DNA from 3 places in the Sorangium sp. So ce375 genome. Region 3 is predicted to be linked to each of the others. Evidence: riboswitches for the same ligand, from Rfam matches in the RefSeq annotation. Region 3 holds a riboswitch; each other region holds the start of a gene.
The links. A riboswitch is a leader RNA that binds a small molecule or an ion and turns the genes downstream of it on or off. The one in region 3 is predicted to bind cobalamin.

Region 1 (10,559 bases), 4.1 Mb from region 3:
CCCGGCACGATCCACAGCCTCGTCGAGTTCCAGTCGCGCCTCCACGTGCTGAACGCTGCCGTCCCGGCGCCCGCCGCGGTGCCGGCCTGCCCGCCCGGCTTCAGCGACGACGGCGCGACGTGCTCCTCCACGCTGAGCAAGCCGAGCTACGGGCGCGGCGTCGGCTCGGCGCCGACGCTCTGCGGCGCGGGCCAGCAGTACGATGCGGGGCTCTGCTATCCGCTCTGCGCGTCGGGCTACTACGGGGTCGGCCCGGTGTGCTGGCAGAGCTGCCCGTCCGGGTACACGGACGACGGCCTCACGTGCCGGCGCGACGCGAAGATCATCAACGCCAACAACTCCGCGTGCCCCTGGTATGACGCCTGCGGCCTGACCTTCGCCAAGGGCTGCTCGACCTGCCCGTCGGGGTACACCAACGACGGCTGCACGTGCCGTATCGACGCCCACATCTTCGCCAAGAGCTCCTACGGGCGCGGCGCCGGCTCCGTGCCGACGAGCTGCGGCGCGGGCCAGCAGTACGACGCGGGTCTTTGCTACCCGACCTGCGCCTCCGGCTACAGCGGCGCGGGCCCCGTGTGCTGGGGGAGCTGCCCGGTCGGCTATGTCGACTTCGGCGCGACGTGCACGAAGGTCGTTTCGAAGTGATCGACGAGCCTTCGGCGCGTGACTGAGCTATCGAGTCAACGGCGCATTTTCAGAGGCGTGCATGGCCCCACCGGTCACGCCCTCTCCTTCACGAACTCCACCAGATCCGAGAGGCTCGCTCCCGTCGCGTCGGCGCTCACGCCCAGCTCCTCGGCTGGCAGGCCCAGGCGGTTGACCCAGAACGTGGGATAGCCGAACCACCGGGCCCCCGCGGCGTCCCAGCCGGCGAACGCGACGAACACGATCTCCTCGCGCGTGAGGCCGAACGCGTCGAGCGCCATCCGGTACGCGCGAGGATCCGGCTTGTATGTCCTCGCCTGGTCCGTGCTGAGCACGTGCTCGAACAGGCCCCCCAGGCCGGAGCTCTCGATCGCGGCCCCGAGCATCCTCGGCGTGAAGTTCGACAGGAACGAGAGCCGGATCCCCGAGCCCCTCAGCGCCCCGAGCGCCGGCAGCACGTCAGGCCACGCCCGGAGATCGAGATACGCGTCGAGGAGCCGCGCCCGCTTCTCCTCCCCGAGATCGAGCGCCAGCGCGCGCTCGGCGAACAGCAGCGCGTCCGACGTCACCTGCCAGAAGTCGGCGTATTCACGGGCCGCGACCCGGAGCCACGTGTACTCGAATTGCCGGGCGCGCCACGCCTCGATCAGCAGCGCCCCCTTGCCCGGACAGAGCTCCTCCGCGAGCGCCGCGATCGGCCGCGGATCGAAGATCGGAAAGGCGTCGAAGGCGACCGCCCTGATCTTCGACCCCGCCGCCGGCCGCGGCGGCGCCGGGCCGCGCTGCGCGGCGCAGGAGGCGGCCCCGGTCGGGGCCGAGCCCAGGAAGCCCGCCGCGGCCGTCCCGGTCACGCGGTGGAGAAACTCACGACGATTCGTCAGCATGCCGGCCTCCATCAGATCATCCGACGCGAAACACGCGACTTGCGAGAGCGCGAGCGCGCGAGAGCGCGATTGATGCGGGAGAGCATGCGCGGTCCGCCGTTGCCCGGGGATCCGCCATCGACGTAGACTCGCCATGCACCTTTGCATGGCGCGGAGCGCTCCACGGCAGCAGCGCCCCGCGCCCCGGAGCCATGCTCGACTGGGACGATCTGCGCTACTTCCTCGCCGTCGCGCGGCACGGCAACCTCTCCGCCGCCGCGCGCGCGCTGAAGGTCACCCAGCCGACGGTGGGGCGGCGCGTCGCGGCGTTCGAGCGGCGGCTCGGGGCGAGGCTCTTCGAGCGCTCGCCGTCGGGGTTCGCGCTCTCCGCCGCAGGCGAGAGCGTGCTCGGGCACGCCGAGCGCATGGAGCAGGACGCGCTCGCCGCCGAGCGCGCCGCCGCCGGACGCGACGCGGGCCTGCGAGGCCACCTCCGCATCACCGCGTCCGAGTGGCTCGCCACGCGCGTCCTCGGGCCGCTGCTCGTCCCGTTCCTCGCGCGTCACCCCGCCATCTCCGTCGATCTCATCGCGGACGCGCGGTGGCTGAGCCTGCCGCGGCGGGAAGCGGACATCGCCCTTCGCCCCGCCGCGTTCGAGCACCAGGACGTCTTCCAGCGCGAGGTCGCGCGGATCGGGTTCGGCCTCTACGCGTCGGAGGCGTACCTCGCCGAGCACGGCCCGCCGGACTGGGGCCGGCAGTGCGAGGGCCACGCCCTCGTCACCATGAACGACGATCCGCCGGCGATCGCCGACCTGTCGTGGGTGCGCGCCGTCGCCGCGAAGGCCCGCGTCGCCGCCCGCACCAACGGCCGCGAGCCCCAGGCGACGATGGGGGCGGCCGGCGTCGGGCTCGTCTGCCTGCCCCGCTACCTGGGCGACGCGACCGCCGGCCTCCGCCTGCTCTCGCCGCCCTCGCCGCCGCCAGCGCGCAAGCTGTGGCTGGGGGTGCACCGCGATACGCGCGGGGTGCCGCGCGTGAAGGCGCTCGTCGCGTTCGTCGCCGACGCCCTCGGGCCGCTCCGGAGCGCCCTCGACCCCGGCGCGCGGCCGCGCGCGTCAGGCGACGGGCGCCCCCGCTACCGGCCTTGATCGAGCAGACACGCGCTGAGCTCCTCGTACTGAGGATCGCACGTCTGCGGCAGGAAATCGGTCGTGCACTCCGGATCACGCCCGCTCAGGCAATCGAAGAGCGACGCGATCGACGGCGCGAGGAACGAGCAGGGGATCTGGTCCACCGAGGCGATGGTCTCGCCGGCGCAGTCGAAGAAAGGAGCGGTCAGCGCGTTGCAGGGGCGCTGCTCGGAGAGCAGGTCGGCGCAGCGCGCGCGACACCGGAGCTCCGGGCACGTGACGCCGTCGAAGAGCGAGCAGAACTGATCACACGAGGCCCTCTGCTCGTCGCGCGAGGGCCCGCCGGAGCTCGACGACTGCGGCCCTCCGGTCGCGCCGGCGTCCCCGGTACTTTCGGAGCCCCCGGGGAGCCCGTCGACGACGACCGCCCCGCCGCAAGCGCTCGCCCCCGCGAGCGCGACGAACGAAGCCAGGAGAGCCGAACGCAGCGCCGTTCTCATCCGGGGATCCTATACCGCGGCGGGCAGGGCAGGGGCGCGCGTCGCACGTCCCGCGCGCCCCGCGCCGCTCACTCCACCGCCTGCGATTGCTCGATCGCGTCCTCGCGGCGCTCCCGGCGGTTGCACGCGAGCACCTTCTTGCGGACGCGCACCGCCTCGGGCGTGACCTCGACGAGCTCGTCGCCGTCGATCCACTCCATCGCCGTCTCGATCGTGAGGAGCCGCGGGCTGGCCAGGAGGACGTTCTCGTCCTTGCCGTGGTTGCGCACGTTCGACAGCTTCTTCTCCTTGATCACGTTGACGTCGGTGTCGTTCGGCCGGTTGTGCTCGCCGATGATCATCCCCTCGTAGACCTCGACGCCGGGGACGATGAAGAACATGCCGCGCGGCTGGAGGTGGTGCAGCGCGTACGGGGTCGCCACGCCGACGCGATCGGCGACGATGGCGCCGGTCGGGCGGCGCATCATCGGGCCGCCCCAGGGCGCCCAGCCGTCGAACATCGTGTTGAGCAGGCCCGTCCCGCGCGTCGCCGTCAGGAACTCGCCGCGGAAGCCGATGAGCCCGCGCGACGGCACCCGGAACTCGAGGCGGGCGCGGCCGAAGCCGGGGTTCGTCATCTTCACCATCCGGCCGCGCCTGCTGCTGAGGCGCTCGGTCACGATGCCGACGTAGGTGTCCGGCACGTCCACGACGACGAGCTCGAGCGGCTCCATCACCTCGCCGTCGATCTCGCGCGTCACCACCTCGGGGTTCGAGAGCTGCATCTCGTACCCCTCGCGCCGCATCGTCTCGACAAGGATGGCGAGCTGGAGCTCGCCGCGGCCGAGCACCACGAACGTGTCGGGCACATCGGTCGGCTCCACCCGGATCGCGAGGTTCTTCATCGCCTCGCGCTCGAGCCGCTCCTTCAGATGACGGCTCGTCAGGAACTTCGACTGCTTGCACTTGCCGGCGAAGGTCGACGTGTTCACGCCGATCTTCATCTTGATCGTGGGCTCCTCGACCACGATGCGCGGCAGCGCCTCGGGGTGTGCCGGATCCGTGATCGTGTCGCCGATCGTGACCGCGTCGAGCCCGGCGATCGCGATCACCTCGCCCGCGACGGCGCTCTCGACCGCGACGCGCTTCAGCCCCTCGTAGGCGTAGAGCATCTTCACGTAGCCGCGCGACTGGCCGCCCTCGGCGAGGAGCGCGACGTCGGCGCCGGACCGGGCGGTGCCGCGGACCACGCGGCCGACCGCGAGCCGGCCCACGTACTCGTCGTGCGTCGTGTTGCAGACGATGACCTGGAGCGGACCGTCGGGGTCGCCGGAGGGGCCGGGGACCCGATCGAGGATGGTCTCGAAGAGCGGCTCGAGGTCCTTCGCCTCGTGCTCGAGCTCGCGCTTCGCCTGGCCGAACTTCGCGATCGCGTAGAGCGTCGAGAAGTCCATCTGCGCGTCGCTCGCCTCGAGGTCGCAGAAGAGGTCGAACACCTCGGAGAGCACCTCGTGGGCGCGCGCGTCGCTCCGGTCGATCTTGTTGATGACCACGATGACCGGGAAGCCGCGCTGGAGGCACTTCGAGAGCACGAAGCGCGTCTGCGGCAGCGGGCCCTCGGCGGCGTCGACGAGGAGCAGCGCCCCGTCGGCCATCATGAGCGTGCGCTCGACCTCGCCGCCGAAGTCGGAGTGGCCGGGCGTGTCGACGATGTTGATCTTGACCCCGCGGTACCGGATGCTCGTGTTCTTCGCGAGGATCGTGATGCCGCGCTCCCGCTCGAGGTCGTTCGAGTCCATGACCCGCTCGGCCACGACCTCGTTCTCTCGGAAGGCGCCCGACTGGCGGAGCATGTGGTCGACGAGTGTCGTCTTCCCGTGGTCGACGTGGGCGACGATGGCGATATTGCGGAGATCGTTACGGGGCATATACGGCGGCGGCCGTGTAGCACGCGACTCACGGAGGAGCGAGCCCATCCTACTAGAGCCCGAACGTTCGGCCTGCACCGCAGCCGCGCGGGGAGGCGCTCGGTGCCGCCGCACGAAGAGGGCGCGCTCGGTGGAGGGCGCGAGGCGCGTGCAGGTGCGGCGCTCGGGTGGAGAGCGCGAGGCGTGCGCGTGGCGCGGGCGAGCGCGTGGCGCGGGCGAGCGCGGGCGTAGGGAGCGCGCGGCGCGCCGAGCGGGCGTAGGGAGCGCGGGGAGCGCGCGGCGTGCCGAGCGGGCGAGGTGAGCGGTGGCGATTGACAGCCGGAAGCGCACCGCAATAGGGTGCGCGCCGTGCTGGTGCCCGGGCGCTCGCCTGGGCTGAAGAGGGAACCCGGTGAAATTCCGGGGCTGCCCCGCAGCGGTAAGCGAGAACGACCTCCACTACAAGCACTGGCCCTCCGAGGGCCGGGAAGCGGTGGACAGTAGGGAGCCGGCAACGCCGGAGCGCTCGCAAGCCCGAAGACCTGCCAGCGCCCGGCGACGGGAGACATCCGGCGCCGGTTCGACCTGGGAGCCTCGAGGGAGGCGGTGAGGTCCGAGCCGGTGCAGCTCTGTCTCCTCTGCGCACGTCCCGGATACCGAACCGCCCCCGCGTCGCCTTCCGGTCGCCCGCGGGGGCGAGAGGTCGGTCCAGCGCACCGTGCGATGGCCAGCCATTTCGTCCTCGCGGAGCTCGACGCGAGCGGCCCGAAGCCGCTCCGCGCGATTGCGGCGAAGGAGGACACGAATGCTGCGCGAGACGGTCACGACGAGCCGAGGGCACCGCCAACCATTTCATCTGCTTGCCGCGCTCTCCATGGTGCTGGCGGTCGCGCGGCCCGCGCACGCCGAGGGAGACACCCCCGAGGCTCCCTCGGCCGCGCCGGAGGCCGCCGCTGCAGCGCCCACCGGTGAGGGCGCGCCGCGCGTCGCCGCAGCGACGGAGGGCAGCGCGGGCGCGCCCGCAGCGACGGAGGGCAGCGCGGGCGCGCCCGCAGCGACGGAGGGCAGCGCTGTCGCCGCGCCGGAGGGCAGCGCGGTCAGCGCCGCAGCGCCGGAGGGCAGCGCGGGCGCGCCGGCGGACGGCGGCGCGATCGACGTCACGATCCAGGCGGAGAAGCCGGGCAGCGAGGCCGCGTCGCGCGTCTCCGTCGGACGCCGGGAGCTCGAGCTCAGGCCGAGGCTCCGGCCGGGCGACATCCTCGAGTCGGTCCCCGGGCTCTTCGCCGTGCAGCACGCCGGCGGCGGCAAGGCGAACCAGTACTTCCTCCGCGGATTCGACGCGGATCACGGGACCGACGTCGCCTTCTTCGTCGACGGCGTGCCCGTCAACATGGTCAGCCACGGCCACGGTCACGGCTTCACCGATCTCTATTTCATGATCCCGGAGATCGTGACAGGGCTCGACGGCTACAAGGGGCCTTATTACGCGAGCATCGGCGATTTCGGCACGGCGGGCGCCGTCAACCTGCGCTTCGCCGAGAAGCTCGAGGAGAGCTACGCGCAGGTCAGCCTGGGGCAGTACGGCATCCAGCGCGGCCTCGTGATCGCGTCGCCGGATCTCGGCGACACGTGGCGCGCGGTGGCCGCGGCCGAGATCTACCGGAACGACGGGCCGTTCCTGAGCCCGGAGCGGCTCAAGCGCTTCAACGTGTACCTGCGGGCGACGCACGACATCGGCGACACGGGGAAGGTCCAGATGACATGGATGTCGTACGGATCGACCTGGCACGGCTCCGGTCAGATCCCTGCGCGCGCCGTGTGCGGCGAGGGCGAGCAGGGCGGCCTGAACCCGCCGCCCTCCGCGTTCGGACAGCCGTGCATCGACCATTTCGGCGCCGTGGATCCGACCGAGGGCGGGGCGACCGCGCGGCACATGGCGTCTGTCGCCTACTCGACGGCGTGGCGGGACACCGACCTGAGCGCGATGGCCTACCTCGTCCGCTATCGATTCACGCTGTACTCGAACTTCACGTTCTTCAGCGAGGATCCCGTCCACGGCGATGGGATCGAGCAGAACGACGACCGCACCGTCGGGGGCGCCGATCTCCGGTTCCGCAAGCAGTACGAGATCGGCGGGGCGAGGTTCACGACCTCGCTCGGCGCGCAGATCCGCGCGGACGCCGTCGACAAGTCCCTCCACCACGACGAGGCGCGCGAGCGGATCGAGGAGAAGAGCAGGACCCACGTCGACGAGAGCCAGATCGGCGTCTATGTCGAGCAGGACGCCCGGCTCCGGCGCTGGCTCCGCGTCGTGCTCGGGGCGCGCGGGCAGTGGATCGACGTCAACGTCGATGACCCGGGCGAGGACCTCGCGGCGACGGGGAACAAGGCGAGCGGCGCCCGGGGGCAGATGCAGCTGCTCCCGAAGGTCTCGGCGATCGTGTCGCCCGTCGAGGGGCTCGATCTCTTCGCCCACTTCGGGCGGGGCTTCCACTCGAACGACGCGCAGGGCGCGGTGCTGGGCGGGGGGGCGGCGACGCTGATCACGCCCGCGACGGGCTACGAGGTCGGCGCGCGGGTCGCGCCCTTGCGCGGCCTGTCGCTGAACGCGGCCGGGTTCCTGCTCGACCTGGACTCGGAGCTGGTCTGGAGCGGCGACGCGGGCGAGACCGAGGCGTCGGGGCAGACGCGGCGCTACGGGATCGAGATCGGCGGGCGCTACCGGATCGGGAGCTGGCTCTTCGCGGACGTCGACGCGACCTTCACCCGCGCGCGCTTCCGCGAGAACGCCGGCAACGCGAGCGCGGTCGCCCTCGCGCCGACCCGGACGCTGACCGCAGGCGTCGGCGTGCGCCCGACGTTCGGCGCGTTCACGCCGTTCGCGGCGCTGCGCGTCAAGGCGATCGGCGCGCGGCCCGCGACCGAGGACGAGTCGCTCACGGCGGAGGGGTTCACCGTCGTCGACGCCAATGCCGGTCTGCGGTGGAAGAACGTCGAGGCGGCGGTGGACGTCCAGAACCTCTTCAACACGACGTGGCGCGAGGTCCAGTTCGCGAGCGAGTCGCGGCTGCCGTACGAGCCGGCCGCGGTCACCGGGATCCACTACTCGCCGGGGTGGCCGTTCACGGCGATCGGGCGGGCGACGCTGTACTGGGAGTAGACGGCAAGGCCGGGCTGGAGACCGCGGGGAAGACGCGCGACCGCGGCGTGCGCGACCGAGCGGAGAGACGTCGTTCGCGGTGTGGCAGGAGGCAGGCTCGCGACCCGCGGCGTGCGCGTGTATTGTTCGCGCAGCCATGCCGACGCCCCGCGACGTCTTGCTGCAGCTCTCCCGGGCTGACCTCGCTGCCCTGGCCGACCGCTTCGGGGTGGACCTGCTCGACCGGCGGAAGAAGGCGGCGATCATCGACGCGATGCTCTCGGCGCCGGGGCTGCAGCTCCACGAGCTGCTGCGCGCTTTGCGCATAGATGAGCTAAAAGAGCTATGCCGCGCGCTCGGTCTCGACGCTCGCGCGCGCGACAAGGCCATGCTCGTCGAGCGCCTGCTCGAGGATCGCTCGTCTGAGAGCGCGGCGCGCGGTGCCGCGGGGACAGGGGAGGCTACAGGCGTCAGGCTCGGCCCGGAGAGCGGAGCTCGTGAAGATCGGGTGACGAAAGAGCGCATTGTGAGCTGCCTCCTCGAGGCTGTGAAGCTTCTTCGTCACACGCCGGGGCCGAGCGGTCAGCATCGGACGACCATCGCCGTCCTTCTCCTTCTGAAACGTCTGAACGATGCGGAGCCCTCCGTATACGACATTTCCGTGCCGGCTCGGGCGCGATGGGCACAGATCGATGCGATCGACCCGATGCTTGTCGATCATGCGCTGAACCTGGCCTGTGAGGCGCTCGAGAAGCACAACGCCGCCCTCGATGGCCTGCTCTCCTCGGTTGATTTCACAGACGAGCGACGCTTCGGGGGCGTCGCAGAGCGCGCTCCTCTCATGTACGCGCTCGTCCGTATCTTCTCGGAGCTGCCGCTCCGTGACGAGGATCTGGCCACTCCTGATACCCTAGGGATCGCCTTCATGCTGTTTCTCGAGGAGATGGCCATCCGAGAAGGCAAGCGCGGCGGTGAGTCCCACCCCACGATCGCGGTCGCCGAACTGATGGCGGAGCTTCTCGAGCCCTCCGAGGGGATGCGTATCCATGATCCGGCGTGCGGCTCCGGCACCTTGCTGGTTGCGTGCGCGACATACGTCAAGCGTCATGGCGGAGACAGACGCGGCATCTATCTCGATGGTCAGGAGAAGAGCGTCGAGGCCTGGACGCTCGCCAGGATCAACATGCTCTTGAACGGCCTGCCGGGCGCGCGGATTGAAAAGGGCGACACGCTCCGCGACCCGCGCTGCACGATGAACGGCCATCTCGTGCTCTACGATCGCGCCCTCTGCACTCCACCGTTCGGTCTCACATGGTGGGGGCTTGAGGCGGCGGAGCGCGATCCCCATGGTCGTTTTCGATACGGCGTGCCTCCCAGGAACCGCAGTGAATTTGCGTTCTTGCAGCACATGTTCACCACTCTCCGCCGCTCCGGTCGGATGGCGATGCTGGCACCTGAAGGCGTGCTGTTTCGCGGAGGAATCGAAGGGGAAATCCGCAAGAGAATGCTTCAGGACGATCTGTTCGACGCCGTTATCGGGCTCCCGGCCAACCTGCTCCCAGCGACGAGGAGTCCCGCCGCGCTCCTTGTACTGAGCCGCGACAGGCCGGTGTCGAGGAAGCGAAAGGTGCTCTTCATCGATGCGTCACGAGGGTTCCAGGAGGAGCGCAGGCGGAACCGGCTCGGCCCCGAGGACGTGACGAAGATCGCGACGACCTTCCGCTCGGCCACCGATGTCCCCGGGTATGCGCGCCTCGTCGACGTTGACGAGATTGCGACGAACGGGTTCAGCCTGGCAGTCCGTCGGTACGTGGATAGCGGCGCACCGCCGATCGACGAAGCCCCCGCGCAGACGTGGCGGCGCGTCGAGCTCAAGAACTACCGGAGTATCGCTGAGGCGAGCATCGAGCTCGCCCCCTTCACGGTGCTCGTCGGTCCGAACGGCAGCGGCAAGTCCAATTTCGCCGATGCGATCGTGTTCGCGCGCGACGTCGCGACGGACGCCGCGACCGCGATCGAGAGGCGCGGGGGCGTCACCGGCATCATGCGCTGGCGACCGGAGGAGGACGAGCGGACCGAGGTGGTCGTCGATATCCGCGCCGCGACGTCGCGCTCGGCGCTGGAGACGGATTACCTGCGTCATCGGTTCACGATCCGCGCGAAGGCCGACGGAGGGTGGGCGTTCCGTAGCGAGACCATCGAACTCTTCGCCCGAGGCGCCCCGATGCTCTGGATCGAGCGGACACCCGAGGGGCTGGAGCTGGAGGTGGAGACCGAGCCGGGACGGCGTGTGGTCCCGAGCGGGAGCGCTCCCAGGCTCAGTGAGACCGCGAGCGCCATGGTGTTCGCGCGCCAGCTGGCCGACGTCGCCGGGGTCGCAGCGCTGCGGAGCG
Region 2 (10,559 bases), 5.1 Mb from region 3:
GCCCCGATGTCGAGCAGCCGCTCGACGAGCTCGCGCGCCTTCGGGTCGTTCTGGCGGATCCGGAGCACGTCCTCGAGGTGCCCGAGCGACCCATCGGGCTCGTGCAGCCGATCGAGGTAGATGCTGCCGAGCGACAGCTTGATCTCGACGCTCTCGGCCTCGGTCGCCGTCTTCAGGCGCTGCTCGAGGAGCGCCGCGAGGTCGCGGAAGCGGCCCTCGCGCTCGTAGAGCTTCTCCAGCGAGTCGAGCGCCGCCGTGTAGAACGGATCGAGCTCGAGGATGCGCTCGTAGTAGCCGATCGCCTTGGCGGCATCGCCGATGATCTCCTCGGCGATGAGCGCCACCTCGTTGAGCAGCTCGATGCGCTCGCTCTGGTCGGTCGTGCCCTTCGCGGCGCGGTCGTAGAGCTCCTCGAGCTCGCCCCACCGCTCGGCCGCCGTCAGGATCTGCTTCAGCCGCTCGAAGGCGCGGTGGTTGTTCGGATCGAGGCTCAGCACCCGCTCCAGGTACGGCTTCGCGCCCTCCGGGTCGCCGAGCTGCTCGTCGTGGAGGCTCGCCGCGCGCTCGCAGAGCTCGACCTCCACGGAGCTGCCGAGCACCTTGTCGCCCTCGGTGCGGCCCGCGACGAGGTGGACGCGGTACGCCTCCGCCAGGTCGGTCGGGCGGCCGGCGCGCCGCGACAGCTCGGCGGCGCGGTCCCAGAGCTCGATGTCGTCCGAGAACTCGTGCAGCGCCCGGAGCAGGGCGTCGAACGCCGTCCCGGCCGCGTGGAGCTTCGTCTCCTCGACGCTCGCGAGCGTGAGGTAGAGCTCCCGCCGCCGCGCCGGATCCCGCTCCGCCTCGAGGATCACCCGCAGCGCCATGGCCTCGCGCCGGTGGTTGCCCGTCTCCGCGTACTCGACGGCGAGCACCCTGGCCGCGCGCACGCGCGTCTCCGGGCGCTCGACGAGCCGCGAGAGGACCGCGATCGCGTCCGGGTCGTGCGCCGACAGATCGAGCGCGCGCACCGCCGCCTCGAACGCGTCCGCCGGCCGATCCAGCCGGTCCAGGTAGAGCGTCGCGAGCTCGATCTCGCGGCGCGCCTTCTCCTCACCCTCGCTGACGTCGCGGTGCGTGGCCACGATCTCGGCCGCCGCCTCGTACTCGCCCGCGGCGTTCAGGAGGCGCGAGAGCACCCGCAGCGCGTTGATGCGCCCGGGCGTCAGCGCGATCACCTTGCGCAGGAGCTCGATCGCCTTCGCCGGGTCGCCGAAGACCTCCTCCTCGAGCGTCGCCCACTCCTCGAGGATCTCGGCGCGATCCTCGCCGCCGACCTGGCTCGCCCTGAGCTCGAACAGCCACCTGAGGTCGGCCTGCCGCTCGTTCGCGCGGAGGAGCGCGTCGAGCGCCCGCACCGTGCCCTCGTCGGACGGGTCGTCCTCGACGAGGCCGCGGTAGACCGTCACCGCCTCGTCGAGCTTGCCCATCTCGCGCGCGTACACCTCGGCGAGCTTCAGCCGCAGCGTGCGCTGCACGTCGGTCGCGAGGTCCTCGGCCGTCCGGAGCCGGCCCTCGACCGCCTCGACGAACGGCCCCCACGAGCCGGCCGCCCGCGACCAGGCCTCGAGCAGCTCGAGCCCCTCGTCATCGGGCTTCAGCTCGTAGGCGCGGCGCGCGTAGCCGAGCGCGCTCGGCTTGTCCGAGAGCGGGCCGCCCGTCACCGCGGCCAGCTTGCGCAGCATGCCGACCTGCGCCTCGGCGTCGTCGGTCGCGTCGAGCAGGATCTCGTAGAGCGCCGGCAGCCGGGCCCACTTCTCCTCCTCCTCGTAGATCGGCACGAGCGCCGCCGCGGCGCGCGCGTCCTTCGGCGAGACGCTGAGCACGCGCTCGTACGAGCGCGCCGCGCGCTCGGGCGCCTTGAGCTGCTCCTCGAAGATGCGGGCCGCGCGGAAGGAGATGTCGAGCTTCGTGGCCGGGTCGGTCGCCTTGTCCGCCGCCCCCGAGAGGAAGTCGACGAGGCCCTCCCAGTCGTTCTGCGAGGCGTAGAGCTCCTCGAGCCCGTCCCAGTCGCCCGCGGCGAAGTACGCGTCGCGCAGGACGCGGAGCGCGCGCGCGTGCCCCGGCGAGAGCGTGAGCACCCGCCGCCACGTCCGCGCCGCCTGGGCCGGATCCTTGAGGCGCTCGGCGTACACGGCGCCGAGCTTCTGCAGGGAGACGAGCCGCGCCGCGTCGTCGGCGGCGAGGTCGACGCGGCGCTCGAGCACCTCGGCGACCGTGGCGAAATCCTTCTCGCGCTCGGCCTGCTTCTCGAGCGCGTCGAGCACCCCGGGGGCGCTCGGGTCGAGCTCGAGGATCTTCTTCTGCAGCGCGATCGCGTCCGCGCCGCGGTCGAGCCGCTCGGCGGCGAGCTTGGCCATCTCGCCGAGGAGCTCGATCTTCGCGGCGCCCTCGGCGCCCTCGAGCTTGCGCTCGTAGAGCGAGTAGAGCTGCGGCCAGGCGCGCCGCTTCAGGTACAGCTCGCGGAGCTTCTGCTGCGCCTCCTCGTCGATCGGCTCGACCGTGAGCAGCGCCTCGTACGCCGCGATGGCGTTCTGCACGTTCGAGAACTGGTCGAACCAGCGCCGCGCGACCGCGCGGTAGAGCCCCGCCTTCTCGGCGGGGCTCTCGGTCAGCTCGGCGAGGCGCTGCTGGTACGAGAGCAGATCGCGCCAGCGCCCGAGCGACTCGTAGATGCGGGTCAGCTCGCGCACGGCGTCGACGTCCTTGTCGTCGAGCTGGACGATCTGGGTGAGGACCGTGACGAGGGCCGCGTCGTTCTTGGCGCGGTCGCGGTAGATCCCGGCGATCTCGCGGAGCACCGCGACCCTGCCGGCGACGTCGTCGGCGGGCGTGCGCTCCAGGTCCTGCCGGTGGAGCTCGACGAGGGCGTTGTACCCCTCGGTCTGCAGGTAGAGGCGCTTCAGGGCGTCGCGCGCCTGGCGGTTCTCCGGATCGGTCCGGAGCACGGACTTGTACTGCTCGATCGCCTTGGCGGCGTTCTCCTGCGACTCGGCGAGCCGCGCGAGCTCGGTGGCGATGGCGCGCTTCTCGGGGCCGTCGGGGACGGCGCGCTGCGCGTCCGTGAGGATCGTCGTGAGCCGCGGCTTGTCGCCGCGCTGCTCGAGGACCTCGCGGTAGAAGTTGAGCATCCCGGCGTGCGCCGGGTCGGCGCGCCGCACGCGGTCGAAATAGGGCTCCGCCGCCTGGGGCTGGCCGCGCATGCGCCAGTGGACCATGGCGATCTGCACGAGCATGCCGAGCTCCTCGCCCGGCTTCACGCCGCCGCTGCGGAGCTGGTCCTCGTAGAGGGCGACGAGGCGATCCCAGTCGCCCGCGGCGGAGTAGGCCTCGGTCAGGAACGAGAGCGCCTCGGGCTGGCCGGGCGAGAGGTCGAGCAGCTCCTCGTACGCCGCGACAGCGCGGGCCGGGTCGCTCAGGCGGGCCTTGATGGTGCGCGCCGCGCGGACGGCCGCCGTGATGCGGTCCTCCTTGAGCTGGGCCTCGCCCTTGACGAGCGACTGGACGCGGACGACGGCGTCCCAGTCCCCCGCGGCCGCGAAGGCGATCTCCGCGAGGTTGGCCGCGCGGCGGTTCTTCGGGTCGAGCTGGAGCGCGAGCTCGATGAGCTCCGCCACCTTGCCGCCGAGCTCGGCGCGGCCGTACCGATAGCCGATGTCGGCCGCGCTCGTGTAGAGCGCGCTCTTGAAGGCGCCGTCGGTCGCGCCCTCGGCCTCGGCCACGTACCGGTCCACGAGGTCGCGCCACCGCTCGCGCTTCGAGGCGTCGGTCTCGATCGCCTCGGCCGCGGCGTCGTCGTCGGGCCGCAGCTCGAGCAGCCGCTTGTACGCGGCCGCCGCGCGATCGACGTCGATGAGCTCCTCGTGGTAGACGCGGGCGAGCTCCGCCTGCATCGCGGGCTCGACGGCGCTGCCTGCGGCGAGGGCGATCTCCAGCTCGAGGAGGCGGGCCACGGCCTGCCATTCCTTCCGCTGCTCGTGCCGCGCTCGCGCTGCGCCGAGCAAGCGCTCGACGTCCCCGGGGCCCGCGCCGTTGTTCGGAGCGGTCACGGCCTCCGCGAGCTCGTTCCAGGCTGCCTCGTTTTCGGGCTCATCCTGCAGGCGCCCGAGGGCCATCCGAATCGTCTCAACGCTCATCGTATCTCCGCGGACCTCGCGAATTCGGTCCGGTCCGTTCACGGCCGGGCGAAGATAGCCGGGCGGACGATACGGTTTCAAGGTTCCTCGCCCCCGCGGGCCTGGAAGGTCGGGCAGAGCTTTCGCGCGCTTCTGCTCCTGTGGCGCGGGGACGTCCGAGCGGGCGGGTCGTCGGGCCGCGGGCGAGGGCGGTTCACCGCGCTCTCGGCTTCGGCTATCAACCGCGGCCATGGAAGCTACGACGATCAAGCGCTTCGGGGTGATCGGCGCGGGCCAGATGGGGCGAGGCATCGCCCAGGTCGCCGCGGCCGCGGGCCTCGAGGTGGTCCTGTGCGACGTCTCGAGGGCGCTGGCGGAGTCGGGCAAGGCCCAGATCGCCGCCATCCTCGCGAAGCAGGTGGAGAAGGGCAAGATGGCCGCGGAGGCGCGGGAGGCGCTCCTCGGCCGCGTCGCGGTGGCCGACGGCATCGCCGGCCTTTCGGGGGTCGACCTGGCCGTGGAGGCGGTCACCGAGAGCTTCGACGTGAAGAGCGGGATCTTCAAGCTCGCCGACGCGGCGCTCCCGAAGGGCGCGATCCTGGCGTCGAACACGTCGTCGATCTCGATCACGCGGCTCGCGGCGGTGACCGGCCGGCCTGAGCTGGTCATCGGGATGCACTTCATGAACCCGGTGCCGCTGATGAAGCTTGTCGAGCTCGTCCGTGGGGTGCAGACGTCGGACGCGACCTACGAGGCCGTCCGGGCGCTCTCGGTGGGGCTCGGCAAGACGGTGATCACCTCGAAGGACCAGCCGGGGTTCATCGTGAACCGGATGCTGATCCCGTTCCTCAACGAGGCGTGCTTCGCGCTCCAGGAGGGGCTGTCCACGCCGGAGGACATCGACGCAGGGGCGCGGCTGGGGCTGAACCACCCGATGGGGCCGCTCGAGCTCGCGGACCTGATCGGGCTGGATACGGTGCTGTCGATCGCGGAGGTGCTGCACCGGGAGTTCGGGGACTCGAAGTACCGGGCGCCCACGTTGCTGCGGAACCTGGTGGCGGCGGGGTGGTACGGGAAGAAGAGCGGGCGGGGGTTCTACGTGTACGACGAGAAGGGGCAGAGAAGCGGGCGGGCGGTGTAGGCGCTGCGACGGAGCCCGGGAGGGAGGAGGCGCCTCGCGGGGGGGCCGGCGGGGGGCCCTCCCACGAACTCGCGCCTTTTGTGAGGCCATTGCCGTGGGTGAGGGTGGGTCGGTCCGGGAAGGCGTCGCACGGAGCGGGCCGGCGCTCGGGTTCGTGGGGCCCTCCCCCGCCGGCCCCCCGCGAGGCGCCCCCTCCCTCCCGGGCTCTCTCCAACGGGGGGAGGAGGGGCGGAGCGGCGGCGTTATCCGCGCGATGCGAAGGTCGTTGGGCGGCTCCAGGGACGGCCCATCTGCCCGACTCCCCACGATCGCACGCGGGCTCGCGGCAGGGACGTCACATGGCGCGCACCCGCACCCAAGCGATGAGTTCGGATCATCGAGTGACGGGCGATGTCCCGGAACAGCCGCACGACGTCCTCTGGAAATCGCTCGCTCGTCGGCTCGGCAATGGCCTCAGCACAGCGGGATCGAGCGGATACGGAATGACGCCCTCCCGGGCGCACGGCAGGCGCTTCCCCCCGGCGCGGCGCGCTGCTAACGACGGTCCATGACCGCTCAAGAACAGCAGCCGGGGGCCCCTGCTCGCGGTACGCTCCAGTTCGTCGCCGTCGAGCGCGCGGGTCACGTCGCCACCGTGACCATCCAGCGGCCCGACAAACTCAACGCCCTGAACCCCACCGTCCTCGGGGAGCTCACCGCGGCCTTCCGCGATCTCCTCGCGCCCGGCGAGGGCAACGAGGTCCGCGCAGCGGTGCTGACCGGCGCGGGCAAGGCGTTCGTCGCCGGCGCCGATATCGCGGAGATGGCGACGATGAACAGCACCGCCGCGAAGCGGTTCGCCGACGCGGGCCACCGCCTCGCCGAGCTCATCGAGACTGCCCCCTTCCCCGTAATCGCCGCCGTCAACGGCTTCGCGCTGGGCGGCGGCTGCGAGCTCGCCCTCGCCTGCGACTTCATCTATGCCGCGGAAGGCGCAAAATTCGGCCAGCCCGAGGTGAACCTGGGCGTCATCCCGGGCTTCGGCGGGACCCAGCGGCTGCTGCGGCGGGTCGGGCCGGGGCGCGCACGCGAGCTCGTCTATTCAGGAGATATGATCACCGCCGAGCAAGCACTGTCGTTCGGGCTCGTCAACGCGGTGTTCCCGGCGGCCGAGCTCCTCGCGCGCGCCCGCGAGACCGCCCTCAAGATCGCCTCGCGCGGCCCGCTCGCCGTCGCCGCCGCCAAGCGCGTGCTCCTGCGCGGCGAGAGCCTCGACCTCGCCGCCGCCAACGAGCTGGAAGCCCAGGCCTTCGCCGCGCTCTTCGGCAGCGAAGATCAACAGCTCGGAATGAAAGCGTTCCTGGCGAAATCGCAAGCCACGTTCACGGGTAAGTGAAGGCTCGGAAAGCTCGAACTGCGCGCCAGAAGACAAAAAAATACCGCGCGTCACGCTGGAGGGGGGCCCAGAATGACCGCGGCATGAAACCGCGCCGGAGTCTTGAACGTCCGCCACGGTGCTAAGAAGGACCGCATGCGCGCCGCGCTGGGGGGACCGCGCCGGTGCGCATGCGGTAGTCAGATTGTGGCATCCGCAGGCACGTTGTCGATAACAAAGTGCAACGCCTGCACGCCGAGCGAGCAGCCCGATCCCGGCGCGAAGGTAGCCAACCGACTGCGCGACCCACACACCCCTGATCTGCGCGAATTCACGTTCGGGCCGGGCATACCCCTCCACCGGAGACAGCCCCCGGCGCAGCGTTCTTTTCGCATCCTGAGACGAGAGAACAAGAAATCCCCCGCCTCTTCAATAACAGACGCCAGGGCGCGGCGAGCCCGTGCACGTAGCACCTGCTCCCGAGTAAAGAGCCAGGACGAACAAAGCACGCTGGGGCAGAAGCGCAGCGGTGCCCGTGTTCCTGCCTACGAGATCCCCCCGTGCGACGCAGCCCGAGAGAGGCAGCGGCGCCCGCGCAGCGACAAAGTAAACTGGTTTTATCTTAGGGGGACATAAAATCGAGACGCGTGCTCGACGAATCGAGATCTGGTGCGTCTGGGGCAATTTCTCGGCCTCGATCACCGCAGGACAGGCCGAGATCGCTCGCCGTCGCGCCTCTGTCTGCTCGACGGGGGCGCTCCAATAGGCGTGCGGCCCGCCTCCGCAGCGGTGGCCCCGGTGCGCGTTCAGCGCCCCGAGGCCGGGTGGGCAGCGGCGCAGACACGGCTGCCGCACCGACGTCGCGGACGAGGGGGCTCGCGACCGACCGCGGCGGGTTGAGCCGCACGAGGCGGAAGCTCACGCGCCCGGGTTCGCCCGGCCTTCATCGCGGGTTCACGTGGCCGCCAGCGCTCGCGTCACCAGGACGCGCGGATCGAGCGCGCGCTCGATGGTGAGGCCGCCTGATACGACATGCCACATGCAGCGCCAGGCGAGCACATCCTCCGCGACCACCGCAGGACGTCCTTGACGCCGGGCGCGAAACGGGATTACCGAGACCGGCCTGACAATCCATCCCTCGGGTGCCCTCCGGGGCATAAAAGGGAAGCCGGTGCGAAACCGGCGCGGTACCGCCACCGTGAGTGGGGAGCTGCCTCCGAAGACCACTGGGCCTCATTGGAAGAGGCCTGGGAAGGTGGACGCGCAGCGCTGGGAGCTCGAACAGCTCCCTGAACCCATGAGCCGGGAGACCTACCCGAGCCACCCACGAGGTGCAGCTTGCGCACGTCTTCGTGGCGTTCGGGTGCGGACTTCACCCGGAGCGCCGAAATCGGTCTTCACGGCCGCATTGTGTCGATCGCCGCCGTGTCCTTGGGGACGCTCCTTGCGCCCCGGCCCGCGGCCGCGATGCACCTCGCGGAAGGCGTCCTGCCGCTCGGCTGGTGCGCGGTCTGGAACGCGCTCGCCCTGCCCTTCGTGGCGATCGCCCTCCACCTGCTCCGGCGCCGCACCCAGCGGGACGCCTTCTATAAGCCGTTCGTCGGCCTCGTCGCCGCCGCCGTCTTCGCGATCTCGTGCATGCCCGTGCCGGTGCCGACCGCGGGGACCTGCTCCCACCCGTGCGGCACCGGGCTCGCGGCGGTGCTCATCGGCCCCTGGATGACCGTCCTCGTCACCTTGGTGGCGCTCCTTATCCAGGCCCTCTTCCTCGCGCACGGCGGCCTCACCACGCTCGGCGCCGACGTCGCGTCGATGGGCATCGCGGGCGCATTCAGCGGATACTTCGTCTTCCACCTCGCGCGTCGCTGCGGCGCGAACCTCTGGGTCGCAGGGTTCCTGGCGGGCGTGACGTCGGACTGGGCCACGTACGCCACAACGGCGCTCGCGCTCGCGCTGGGGCTCTCGGGCGAGGGGTCGGTGACGTCCATGTTCACGGGCGTCGCCCTCGCCTTCGTCCCCACCCAGCTGCCGCTCGGCCTGCTCGAGGGCGTCATGACCGCGGGGGCGCTCGCCTTCCTGCGCTCACGGCGGCCCGACATCCTGGACCGGCTCCAGGTCGTCCCGCTCGCCGCGGAGGCGTCGTGATGCGGCGGCCCGGACAGCGCCCGATGTCAGCGCTGCTCGCGCGGCGCGCGCGCGAGGGGGCGCTCTGGCTCGCCGCCGCGCTCCCCCTCGCCGCTTCCCTCTGGCTCACCGCCTGCCGCAACGCGTCCTGGGACGGCGTCGACGAGGCCGTGGTCCGCCGCGTCGCCGAGGACGCGGGGCGCCACGACACGGGGCCGCTGTTCGCGGGCCTGGAGGGCGACCTCCTGCTCTTCGCGTTCCTCTGGGCGGGGCTCATCGCCGGGTTCACCCTCGGCTATTTCTCGCGCGTGCTCTTCGTCGAGCGCGCCGGCGCGCCCGCGGGCAAGGCCGGCGGCGAAGGCCTCCGTGCGGACTGATCCCCCCGCGCGGCTCCGCGACGTGGACGCCCGCCTCCGGCTCGGGGCCGCCGTGGCGGCGTGCTGCGTCGCCGCGGGCGCGCGCTCGCCCGTCACGCCGGCCGCGCTGCTCGTCCTCGCGTGCGCGGCCCTCCGCCTCCAGGGCACGCCGGCGCGCGCCGTCGTCCGCGCCGCCGCGCCCGCCGCGTGGATCGGAGCGGTCGCGGCGGCGCTCGCGCTGGCGCTCACGCCGGGGGCGCCGCTCTTCCCCGGCGCGCCGTTCCCGGTCGGCGCGATCACGTCCGAGGGGGCCCACCGCGCCGTGGCCCTCGGCGCGCGCGTCCTCGCGGCGGCCGCGGTGCTCCGGTGGCTCGCCGGCGCCGCGGCGCCGGCCGAGATCGACGCGGCGCTCGCCGGGCTCGGCGTCCCCGCGGCCCTCGTCGAGCTGCTCGCGCTGACGCGGCGCTTCGCCGGCGTGCTCCAGCGCGCCGTCGACAGCGCGTGGTGCGCCGCCGCGCTCCGCGGCGGGTTCGCCCGGCCCGGCGCCGCCGCGCGCTCGGCCGGCGCCGTCGCGGGCGTCGTGGCGCTCCGGACGCTGGAGCGCTCCGAGGGCGCCGCCATCGCGATGCAGCTCCGCGGCTACAAGGGGAAGCTGCCCGTCGCCGACCGGAGGACGAGCGCGCCCGCCGCGAACCTGGCGTTCGCCGCCGCCGCCCTCGCGGGCCTCGGCCTCAGCGTCGCCGCGGGACGGGCGGTATGATCGCGATCGCGCTGCGCGCCCCCCTGCTCGGCTACCGCGGCGGCGAGCCCGTGCTGCGCGACGTGCGCCTCGACGTCGCCGAGGGCGAGTCCGTGGCGGTGCTCGGCGGAAACGGCGCCGGCAAGACAGCGCTGCTCCGGACGCTCGTCGGGCTCCTCCCGGCGCCCGGCGGCGGCGTCGAGATCGCGGGCCGCCGCGTGGGCTCGCCGTCGGACGCGGTGGCCGCGGGCGCCGCGCTCGTGCTCCAGGACCCGGACGACCAGCTGCTCGGCGCGACGCTCCTCGACGACGTCCTGTTCGGCCCGAGGAACCTCGGCCTGCCCGCGCCCGAGGCGCGGCGCCGCGCCGAGGCGGCGCTCGCCGCCGTGCAGATCGCGCACCTGGCCGATCGGGCCATCGAGGCGCTGAGCTTCGGCGAGCGCAAGCGCGCGTGCATCGCCGGGATGCTGGCGATGCGGCCGCGGGTGCTGCTGCTCGACGAGCCGACCGCGGGGCTCGACCCGGAGGGCGAGCTCGCCCTGTGCGAGACGCTGCGCGCCCTCTCCGAGCAGCAGGGGACGACGCTTGTCACCGCGACGCACGCGGTGGATCTCGTGCCGCTCTTCGCCACGCGCGCGGTCCTGCTCGGCGACGGTCGGGTCCTCGCGGACGGGCCGCCGCGGGAGGTGTTCGC
Region 3 (10,559 bases):
TCCTCGGCGCCGGCGTGGCGGGCATGTCGGCGCGCGACGTGCGCCGCTACCTCGAGTTCTGCGCCGACCAGCGGCTCGCCACGCTCGGCATGCAGAGGCGCTACGGGGCGAAGAACCCGTTCTCCTTCATGGATCTGCAGGACGTCCAGGAGGTCACGAACTTCTTCGAGCGCCGCGTCTCCGCGTATCAGGTCGGCGTCTCCGGGGAGGTCGTGCTCGACGCCTCGTTCTGACGTCGATCGACGTACCGCCCGCAGGGGCCGATCAGAGCCCGCCGATCCCTCGCGGCGGGAGCCCGATCTCGGTGTCGACGGTCGCGTCCTCCAGCGGCTCGAGCGCGCCGTTCGCGGTCACCTTCCAGCGCCGAAGCTTGTTCTTCTCCGCGTCGCTCAGCAGGCACACGTCGCCGCAGCCGGGCGAGCAATGCACGCCGCCGAAGGCGTACGATTGGGTCGCCTCGGCGAGCGGCGTGACCTCGCCCGTGGCGATGCTCACGGAGAAGGCGCGGTCCCCGGCGGCCGCGCCGCCCGCGAAGGCCGTCGCGAGGAGGACGTCCTCGGAGGCGAAGTCGAGCGAGGGCTGGACCGCGGCGCCGAGCGCCGTGCCCACGCCGAGCCGCTTGAGCTCCTCCGGCGGCGACGTGCGCGCGTCGAAGATCACGATATCGCTCGTCGCCGGATCGTACTCCATCGTTTCAGCGTTGAAGCGGCTCGAGCAGGCGACGGCCAGCCGCTCTCCCGAGGGCGACACGGCGACACGGCCGCAGCCGTAGAGCCCCTGGAGGTCGACCGTCCACGCGACGGCGCTCTCCTTCGGCGAGACGCCCACGAGGCGCCCTTCACCCACGGTCGAGAGGTCCGCGGCGAGCCGGCCGAGCGCCACGACCACGTCGTCGCCGACGCGCGCCATCCCCGACGGGCGCGGCAGGAGCCCCTCTTCTTCCTCCGGCAGGGCGATGCGCCCCGCGATCGAGTAGTCCTTCATGTCGACGATCAGGAGATCGCCGCCCTCGTCGAACGGCTCCGCACCCGGGCTCGGATTGCTCCCGTAGCGCGACACGAGCGCGCGGTCCGCGCCCACCTCGATGTAGTCCTGAGGGTTCGACTCGAACCCCTGCCCGACCGGGAGCTGCGCGAGGACCTCGGCGGTCTCGAGATCCATCCAGGTGATCACGTTCGTGCCGAACCGATCGAGCAGGACGACGCGGCCGGACGCCGGCGCAGCCCCCGGGACGTCCACGTCGCCGGACAGCGCGAGGCTGAGCCCCGGCTTCGCCGCGCCGCTCGACACGAAGGAGGGAGACAGGGTGGTCCCGTCGAGCTCCGACACCACGATGTTCGTCGACTCGTAGTCGCTCGTCACGATGACGACGCCGCTCTCACACGCGCCCGGACCATCGCCGGGGACGCCGCCCGTCGACGGCGGCGGCGAATCCACGTTGCACCCGAGGAGCGGAATCGAGATCGCGATCGCAAATAGACTGACCTTCACCATGTTGACTCCAGTGTGAAAAACACGCTCCGTCCTGGGAGCGGAAACCCGACGGCATCCGTACGCCGCGCGTCCAGCAGGTCCGCGACGCGACCCCTCACCGCGAGGTGCCCGCCGAGCCACATCGCCTCCGCGTCGACGTCGACGGTCGCCTGCTCCGCGATCACGCCGAGGCCGGCGGGGTCGGCGTACCGGCTCGACTGGTACACGGCCCGGAGCTCGCCGGACGCGCCCGAGAGCACGGCGCCGTCCGGGCGCTTCCACTCGGCGTGCAGGCGCGGCGCGACGACGAGGCGCGATCGGAACGGGAGGACGTCGTTCCTGATCGTCCGCCCGGGCGTCGTGTCCCGCGGATCGAGCGCCGTCGCGGCGATCTCCGCGCGGAGGAACGGGGTCACCTCGACCCCGGCCAGGAGCTCCGCGCCCACGACGCGGGCGCGGCCGACGTTGTACGGGGTCACGTACCCCTGGCCGGAGCGCGCGTACGCGACGAGCCCGGACACCGCGCTCCCGAACGCGAACACGTCGATGAAGGCGCCGCGCACAACGGCGCCGCGCCCCGTCTGCGCCCGGATCCCGGCCTCGATCGTCGCGCCGGACTCCGGCTCGAGCTCCACGTTGCCGTGGACGACGCCCGAGACGCCGTACACCTCGCCGAGCGTCGGGACGCGAACGTAGCGGCCCACGGTCGCGAGGAACCGGAGCCGGTCGCTCCCCGCCTCCACGCCGAGGCGGCCGGTCGGGACCAGCACGTCGCAGGCGCGCTCCCGGTCCGCGCCGGTGGCGTGGCACTCTCCGCTCGCGAGGGCGTGCAGCGCGAGCCCCTCGCCGAGGCGCGCCTCCGCGCTGACGGCGCCGCGCGCGAACGAGCGCCGCGCGCGCGCGAGCGGGACATCGTCCGGCGCGCGCGAGATGCCCTCGCGCGCGACCGAGACCACGGGCCGCACCCGGAGGCGGTCGGCGAAGGCGAGCGTCGCCCCGAGCGTCTGCTCGAGGCGGCGGCCCGCGAGGCGGAGCTCCGGCGTGAGGAGCGCGAGCTCGAAGAGGGGATCGTGCACCTCCGAGCGCGCGTCGATGAACGAGGTGCGCGCCTCGAGCGTGTGCTGCGCCTCGCCGCCGAAGGGCACCCGCGCCACGACGGACGCGAGCGCGCGCCGCGACTCCCCCCGCGCCCTCCGGGACGGCAGGAGCGCGAGCCTCGGCATGCCCTGCTCGCGATCGGTGCCGTTCGCGATCACGTCGACGCTCGCGCCGCCCCCGAGCTCGACGCGCGCGAGCGCCCAGGCGTCGATCGTGCGCACGTCGGCGTTCTGCCGGCGCTCCAGGGTGTCGTCGCTCGCGTCGAAGAGCGTCCCGCGATCGTTGGCGAACGCGTAGCGGTTCTCGGCGGCCTCCGCGCTCACCCCGACGATCGCGCTCACCGGGCCCGCGCTGGCGCCGGCGAACGCCCACCCGCGCCGCGCGCCGAACGAGCCCGCCATCGCGCCCACGCCGGCCGTCGTCCGGGAAGGCCGCCGCGGCTCGAAGAAGATCGCGCCGCCAGGGCCGAGGCGGTCGGCCTCGACGGGCGCGTTGCCGCGGTAGATCTCGACGCGCTCGATGAGCCAGAGGGGCACGAGCGAGAGATCCGCCGTCCCCACGACGTCGTCGTTCAGGCGAACGCCGGCGAGGTACACCGGCGTCTGCGTGGCGGTCGCTCCCCGGAGGGCGGCGGTCGCCGGCCCGCCGAAGCCGCCCGTCTCGGTCACGTGGACGCCCGGCTGCGTGCGGAGCACGTCCGCCGCCCCGAGCCCCGCGCCGGTGAGGCGATCGCGGCTCAGCACCGACCCCGCGACGGACCTGTCCTTGGGCGGCGCGGGCGCGCGCACGCGGTCCCCCTCGACGCGCACCTCCAGCGGCGGAGCGGCAGCGCGATCGCCTGCCTGCGCTCCTTCCGGTTCCGGCCCGCGCAGCTCGTCGGCGCGGGCGGCCCGCAGGCCTGCCACGGCGCAGCCGACCGCGAGCGCGAGCCCGCACGCCGCGCCGGCGCTCCGGCGGCCATGCGACCGACGATCAGAGGAATCCACCATTCACACGCCGCCTGCCCGCGTCGACCCAGCGCTGCTCCGGGTGAGCTGAGAGCCGAAGCGAGGGGGCTGCGTGACGGCTGCGGCACCGCGCGCGAGCGAGGTGGTCCAGAGCCTGCGCGCCTTCCCCTCGAAGGCTCAGGTCAGCGCGCGCCAGACCACCGGCGCGCGCACCTTCGGCAGGTCTTCGGGCTCACGGGCGCTGCGGCCGTCGCCGGCCGCTCTCCTACTGATCACCGCTTCCCAGGCCGCTCGGGTGCGTCCCAGTGCTTGTTGGTGATGGTCGTTCCCGTTCACCGCTGCGGGGGCAGCCCCGGATTCTCACCGGGTTCCCTTTTCAGCTCGCCAGGTGTTGGCCGGACGAGCACCGATGGCGGGGCGACACGTTGCACCCGTCACGCAGGATGTCAACGCAGAAGCGAGAGCCCAGCGCGCTCCGTCCCCGGGCCCACCAGCGACGCACACCCGAGACAGAACCGGAATTCGCTTGACAGTCGTGTACGCGCGTGCCGTGGGTCACTCGAAACTGATTTTCCTTATTAGAAGCAGGCCGCCCGCGACGTGACGTCCAGCGCCCGATGATCCAAGCCCGCGCGGCGGCGACGGCCGCTTCCACGTCTTCGCCAGGGGACGCGGACTGGGAGACCCGAGCGCGCCCGCCGTCAGCGCTGCTCGTCGCGGGGGCGGAGCTGGAGGTCGAGGAACCGCGCGATCACCTCGTGCGCGAGCGGCAGGTTCCCCACCTGGCAGTGGCTCGCCGCGTGGTCGGCGGCCGTGAAGATGCGGGCCGTCACCGACCGCGCGCCCGTGAGCGCCTCCATCTGCTGCGTGAGCTGGTGGAGGGGCACGATGTGGTCGGCGGTTCCGGCCAGGAGGAGCACGTCCTGCCGCACGCGCGGCGAGGCCGCGCGGGTGTTCATGGCGCGCAGCCAGCGCACGAAGTCCGCCGGCGTCCGCGAGCCGCTGATGTGCTGCCCGTGCGCAAGGGCCCACGCCACCTCCGGGCCCGCGCTCGCCAGCGATGCGAGCGTCGCGTTCACGGCGTCGTCGTCCCCGGCGTCGCTCTTCTCGGCGAGGGCGCGGGCCAGCGCCGGGGGCATGCGGGCGGCGAAGCAGTCGTAGAAGTCGAAGAGGATGTTCCAGGCGACAACGCGCTCGATCCTCGGCTCGTGGGCCGCCGCGCGGATCCCCAGGCAGCCGCCCAGCGAGAGCCCGATCAGGCTCGCGCGCTCGATGGAGAGGTGGTCGAGCACCGCCGCCACCGGCTCCTCCCAGGCCGGACTCATGGTGAGGCCGTGCCGGCGCAGCGCCGCGCCCTGGCCCGGCCCCTCGAACATGACCACGTCGAAGCCCTGGGCCGCGAGATCCGGCCCCCAGAAGAAGAACTCCTCCATGTAGGAGTCGAAGCCGCCGTGGAGCACGATCGTGTCCCGCGCCGGCCCGCGCGCGGCGAAGCGCACGGCGGGGAGGACCCCGCCCCGGAACGGGACGTCGCGCCGCTCCAGCGGCAGCGCCGCGGCCACGCGATCGAAGTGCTCCCGATAGGCGTCGTAGCAGCGACCCTTCTCCGGATCGCCGAAGGGCAAGTAGAACTCCGCCGCGCGGAAGTAGCTCGAGGCGTGGAGGTGCCGGCCCTCCGCCGCGGTGCGCTCGGCGAGCGTGCGCATCGCGCGGCTGAAGTCGGCCGCGGAGCTCACCTCCCCGGCGAGCTTCGTGACCTCCGCCTCCTCCATCACCGGGAGCCAGCGGTTGAGCTGGTAGTTGAGCGCCACGTCGCGGTGAAAGGACCGGTAACCGATCGGGTAGTCGACCAACTTCGCCTCCGTGCGCCGCAGGGGACCCGCGGGCGGCGCCAGCGGTCGGAGTCAGACACCTGTTTGAGTCTCGGGCAACCAAATCAAACAACTGTTTCAATCGACGGCGGTGTGCTACGATCCGGGACGGAGCCCATGGCCAAGGGTACGAAGGACGCGCAGCTGGACGCCGCGGAGCTGCTCTTCGCGGATCACGGCAGGGGCGGCACGACGGTGCGGATGATCGCCGCCCGAGCGCAGGCCCACGTCGCGGCGGACGCGGATCACGTAAGGTTCGACCGGCTTTCCTGGCAGGATTTCTGACCCGCGGTACGCGGAAGCAGGGTGCCGGCGCCGGCCTGCAGCGCGGCCCGCGCCCGCCCGTCAGATCTCCCCGTAGGCCCGCGAGATCACCCGCCGAGCCACGGATTGGATGCCGGTGTGCTCGAAGTAATTGGTGGCGAGATCGATCGCCGCGGCGAGGCAATCGAGCTTGCCGCCGACCGCGCCGAGGTGTCCGCTGATCCGCTCGAGCGCGCCCTGCCGCTCGATGCCCCTCTTCGCGATGAACCCGGCGATCGCCGTTTGCGACGCGCCGAGGCTCTCCTTCATGATCTCGCGCTTGGCATCGACGCTCCCGCCCGGCAGGTATCCGAGGAGGCGCGCAAAGCGGCTCTGCTGGCCGAGCTGCTCATTCGTCGCGCTCGAAACGGAGTCCAGCACCCGCGAGAGGAAGTCGGGGCCGAGCGGTATCATGCCGTCGCACACGATCCAGGCGGCGAGGCGCATCGCGTCGTCCTTCTCGTAGCTGGCGAGCGAGGCGGCAAAGTCGCCGATGCTGTCGCCCGGCAGCCCGTTGATCGAGCAGAACGCCGCGAGCTCGGCGACGAGCTTCACGCCCGCGTCGATGGCCTGGGTGGTGTCGGCCTTGGGCGTGATCTTCGACAGGAAGGAGAAGAACTCCGACGCATCGCCGATCTTGCGTGCGATCGTCGCCACGCCGGCGAGGCCGCCCGTGTCGTCGACCAGCCGGAAGATGCGGACCGCGCGCTGGTACCCCTGCTCCGAGCCCGCGTAGAGGGCGATCGCGCGCTCGCCGACCTGCTGGATGAGGCCCTGGTCCTCCTCGCCGGTGACGAGCTTGATCATCTCCTCGAAGCTCGTGACGTTCTGCCACTCGCCCGGCACGATGTAGTCGAGCGCCCCCAGCAGCCGCGTGGTCATATTCGACTTCGGGAGGCCTTCGAGGATGGAGTGAATCGATTCGCGCGTCATGGGGGGCCTTTCAGAGGCTCGCGAGACCATTCAGGTCAAATCGCTTCAGCCACGCTTTGCGCGCCTCGGGGTCCAGGGTCTGGGATGACACCTTTACCTGATAACGATCCTTGACGAGGAGCGCGGATTGGTTCTTCCCGACGGTCACGACCGGCATGCCGGCGAGGTGATCCGTAGCGTTCGCGAACTTGGCGACGGCCTGGGGATCGCCCGCCGTGTCGGAGATGGATAGGACGGCCACGTCGCCGCCGTCCTTCCGCAGCTTGGCCTCCGCGTAGCCAGGCTTCTCCGCGGTGAAGACGCGGCTCATCCCCTCGGTCCCCTCCGAGGGGAAGAGCGCATTGAACGCGGATCCTGGCTTGATGTCGGAGGCGGCGCTCACGGCAGGCGCGGGTGCCTTGGTCGCCGCCTCGTCCCAGCGCGAGGGAGGCTCCTTCTTGCAGGCGACCAGCGAGAGGGCGACGGCGAAGAGAAGGGACGGCGTTCTCGTGTTCATTGTGCCTCCGGTCCGGTGCCGGCGCTGCGTGCACCCCCGCGACGAACGCGAGCGCCGGAGCATCGGCCGTGCCACGCCGCGACGACTGCCGTGGCAAGGAGAGACACCATCTCTGAGCAAGGCGGGCAAGGCGGCAACGAGCGGCCGCCCGTTTGACAGGCGTGCAGGAAATGCTCACGACCACCCGCCGTCACCTCGTGTGACCGCGGGCCGGTCGGTGCCGCCCGCTCGTCGCGCGTGGCGTGCCGCCTACGTGTGCACCCTCGGGAGGACCTGTTCGAGGACCCCGACGGTGCCGTTGTCCCTCTCCACGTGGAAGCGGACCACCAGGTTGTTGTTCTTGTCCCAGTCTGCTCCGCCGTCGCTCGGATCCAGGATCGCAAAGTTGCGTTGCGTGACGCAGTACTTGTGCTCGGACCCCGAGATCTCCCGGAGGAATCCCTTGATGTCGCCGTTGAACAGGTTCTGACTCCCGCCGTTGGTCAACAGCGAGAGGACCATGGCGAGTATCCCCTTGGGGGCGGGTCGCGCGATGCCGGATGCGGTCACCTGATAGATGCGCGGTCGCGAGCGAGGCTGCCCGAACCCGAGGATCGTGTCGATATGCGCCATGGTGCCCACGTGGATGTCGCCGCCCAGGAGCGTCACCTGGGTGCCAGGGCTGAAGCCAGCGAAATTCATGAGGGACATCAGGAAGCGCCTGCACTCGTTCTGGTTGTTGGAGGCTGCCCAGCCGTCGCGGATGTCGTCGACAGCGGCCTTGGCGAACACGCTCGTGAGCGTCTCGGCGGCCGCGAGCGGCACGTAGACGACGGGCGTGCCGACCACGACAAGGAGGTGCCTGAGCTCGAGCTTGGCGAGCTGGTTGAGCTTGATCTCCAGGTCGTCGAGCTGTTGCTTGCCCAGGATCGTCCCGTTCTTCCACGAGCGCTGCGACCGCCCATCGACCGCGAGGATGGCCATGTCTCCATACTTCGCGATCCAGCCGAACCCCGAGCTGCTGAGGCGGTCCTTTGGGCTCAGCGCCATTTGAAACTCTTTGAAGGCCTGCTCCGCAGCCCTGTAGCGCTCCACGGCCTGGGGCGTGCCGTCGTTGTTGTTCGACCCCCAGCCATCGTAGATCTCGTGGTCGTCCCACATCATGACGTTCGGGCAGCTACCGAGGACCGCCGCCACGTCGGGGTGCGACCACGTCTGCGCGTAGTGCCTGCGGTACGCGGCGGTCCGTCCCTCCGAGGGCGACCACCCTGTGGGGTCGCCGTCGCCGTAAATCTGATCTCCGGCGTGGACGAGGAGGTCCACCTTGCCTTCGTCGACGAGCGCCCTGAGCGCGCGCCACATCGCCCCGCGCCTCTCCTTGGGAAACTCGTGGTTGTCGATGTCGTTGCAGCTCACGAGGCCGATCCGGATCGGCCCGTTCGCGATGGTGCGGAAGGAGGAGCAGTTGATGCTCAGGTTGTCCGATGGTGTGGGGAGCGGATCTCCCGCGTCGTGCTCGACGATGCCGTAACGGATCCTCTCGCCGCTCAGCCCCGTCAGCTCGAACGTGGCGAGCCCGTACGGAGGTGCGCTGGTGATCGGCGCGTCGAGCGTGTGAACGCCGTTGTCATCCACGAACGCCAACCTCGCCTTCGCCTTGGGCCTCTCGAAGACGGCCAGGATCCTGCTGGTTGTCTGCGTCGTGTGGCCGATGATCGCGCTTTTGAGTGCCATTTTCGTCTCTTGGGCGAGAGCTCGTCAGGCTCGTGTTCTCTATGCTCCGTCTTGGGCGTCCGAGCCCTAAGTTTCCAGCTCTTTCGAGGCTCTCGCAAGAGGGGCCTCGCGCGCGGCCCCTGCCCATCGCGGCCCCTGCCCATCGCGGCCCCTGCCCATCGCTTGGCCGTCGGATCGCCGGAGGCCTCGCTTCGAGGGTCGACGGCTCCGGCACGGCATCGGGCCAGGAGCGCGCGCCTCTCGTGCTCAACGCGTGGTCGTGCTCACCGCGTGGGGGGCGGGAGCGCGGCGTCGGCGGGCGCGACGCCGGCGGCGACCACGGGGTAGCCCTGGCCGTCGCGCGCCCCGGCCGCCTGCGTGACGAACAGCAGCGAGAACCCGGGGTAGATCGCCGCCGAGGGCGCGCGCGGCGAGAGCGCGGACGACGCGCCGAACACCGGCGCGACGGCGCGCTGGAGCGGGCCGTCGTAGCCCAGGCGGGCGGCCAGGCCGATGGCCGAGCGCCCTGCGCTGTCCCTTCCGGCGTAGTAGACGCGAAGGAGCGGTCGGCCCGTGGCGGAGACGGCGAGCGCCGGGGCGGGATCGGAGACGGCCGCGCTGTCGAAGGGCTCGCCCTCCCCCTCCGGCGCACCGGCGCCCTCCGGCGCACCGGCGCCGACGACGGACGCCGGCGCGAGCACCGGACCGCCTCCGATGCGCTCCCAGACGAGGCCGTCGTCGCTGCGCGCCTCGCCCAGGGACGAGGCGCCCGCCTCGCCGGCGACCTCGTAGAACATGCGCAGCGAGCCGTCGGGCAGGCGGACCACACCGGGGCTCCTCGGGACCGCGCCGCGCTCCCAGCCGTCGCCGTCGGCGCCCGGCGTGAGCACGGGCGCCGGTTCGCGCGCGAAGGCGAGCCCATCGGCGCTGCGCGCGAGCCCGATGCCGCCCGCCGCCGCGTAGTAGAGCCAGATCTCGTCGCGCACGAGCAGCGCCGAGGGGGCCGCCACCGTGCCGCCCTCCCAAGGCAGCTCCGGCGCGAGGACCGTCGCGGACGATCGCTCGAACGAGCGGCCGTCCGCGGCGTCGTAACGCACGATGGCGTTCGGCGGAGCGAGGGGGTCTGGCGCGGCGTCCTCGGGGTGGAGCGTGGCGGCGAAGAAGCCGGCGGCGGCGAGCGTCGAGGGGTCGCCGTCGAGATCGACGACGGAGGCGTCCCGCACGGAGCGCTCGTCGTCCTCCATGACGTGCGGGGCCGTCCGCGCGTTGCCGAGCTCTTCCCCCGCGATCTCCCGGAACGGTCCGGCGTGGGCGTTCGGCAGGCTGCCCTCGTCGCCCTCCGACGGGAGCGTCGCGCAGGAGGCGAGCACCCCCAGGGCCGCGAGGGCGAGCGCGCGCTCCGACGACGGGAGCGACAGGGGCAGCGCCTGGCGCAATCCAGACCCTGGATGGCCTGTGACACTACGTGTGTACCGACGTTTACAGATCTGCATGCGAAATGACACTACGTGTGCCCCAACGTTTACAGATCTGCATGCGAAATGACACTACGTGTGCCCCAACGTTTACAGATCTGCGTGCGAAATGACACTACGTGTGTGCCGAGTCTATCACGACGGCATCCTACGCTGGTGGCTGCCACCTCCCCGCACACCGAGAGGTTGACTGCACGCGCCTGCTGGAAACCATGGCGCCATGGCGCGCACGGCTCCGGTTCCGAACATCCCTGCGATACCTGGCATGAAC

Region 1: linked by a shared signal. The riboswitch ahead of WME90_RS05255 (TonB-dependent receptor domain-containing protein) and the one ahead of WME90_RS20145 (TonB-dependent receptor plug domain-containing protein) in region 3 are both predicted to bind cobalamin.
Region 2: linked by a shared signal. The riboswitch ahead of WME90_RS01230 (energy-coupling factor ABC transporter permease) and the one ahead of WME90_RS20145 (TonB-dependent receptor plug domain-containing protein) in region 3 are both predicted to bind cobalamin.

The regions. Positions count from the first base shown of each region.
Region 1 covers NZ_CP150335.1:1,361,326-1,371,884, forward strand. Annotated here, with positions in the region: gene WME90_RS05230 (hypothetical protein) at 1-645, shown strand, start outside; gene WME90_RS05235 (haloacid dehalogenase type II) at 720-1,529, opposite strand; gene WME90_RS05240 (LysR family transcriptional regulator) at 1,721-2,659, shown strand; gene WME90_RS05245 (hypothetical protein) at 2,647-3,141, opposite strand; gene typA (translational GTPase TypA) at 3,210-5,096, opposite strand; cobalamin riboswitch at 5,384-5,591, shown strand; gene WME90_RS05255 (TonB-dependent receptor domain-containing protein) at 5,833-8,187, shown strand; gene WME90_RS05260 (N-6 DNA methylase) at 8,324-10,559, shown strand, end outside.
Region 2 covers NZ_CP150335.1:316,238-326,796, reverse strand. Annotated here, with positions in the region: gene WME90_RS01245 (tetratricopeptide repeat protein) at 1-4,172, opposite strand, end outside; gene WME90_RS01240 (3-hydroxyacyl-CoA dehydrogenase family protein) at 4,402-5,292, shown strand; gene WME90_RS01235 (enoyl-CoA hydratase/isomerase family protein) at 5,840-6,667, shown strand; cobalamin riboswitch at 7,770-7,979, shown strand; gene WME90_RS01230 (energy-coupling factor ABC transporter permease) at 8,078-8,791, shown strand; gene WME90_RS01225 (hypothetical protein) at 8,815-9,147, shown strand; gene WME90_RS01220 (CbiQ family ECF transporter T component) at 9,137-9,886, shown strand; gene WME90_RS01215 (energy-coupling factor ABC transporter ATP-binding protein) at 9,883-10,559, shown strand, end outside.
Region 3 covers NZ_CP150335.1:5,425,485-5,436,043, forward strand. Annotated here, with positions in the region: gene WME90_RS20135 (ribonucleotide-diphosphate reductase subunit beta) at 1-233, shown strand, start outside; gene WME90_RS20140 (hypothetical protein) at 265-1,494, opposite strand; gene WME90_RS20145 (TonB-dependent receptor plug domain-containing protein) at 1,488-3,560, opposite strand; cobalamin riboswitch at 3,719-3,944, opposite strand; gene WME90_RS20150 (alpha/beta hydrolase) at 4,220-5,371, opposite strand; gene WME90_RS20155 (hypothetical protein) at 5,507-5,674, shown strand; gene WME90_RS20160 (hypothetical protein) at 5,735-6,625, opposite strand; gene WME90_RS20165 (hypothetical protein) at 6,636-7,121, opposite strand; gene WME90_RS20170 (alkaline phosphatase D family protein) at 7,371-8,834, opposite strand; gene WME90_RS20175 (hypothetical protein) at 9,098-10,249, opposite strand.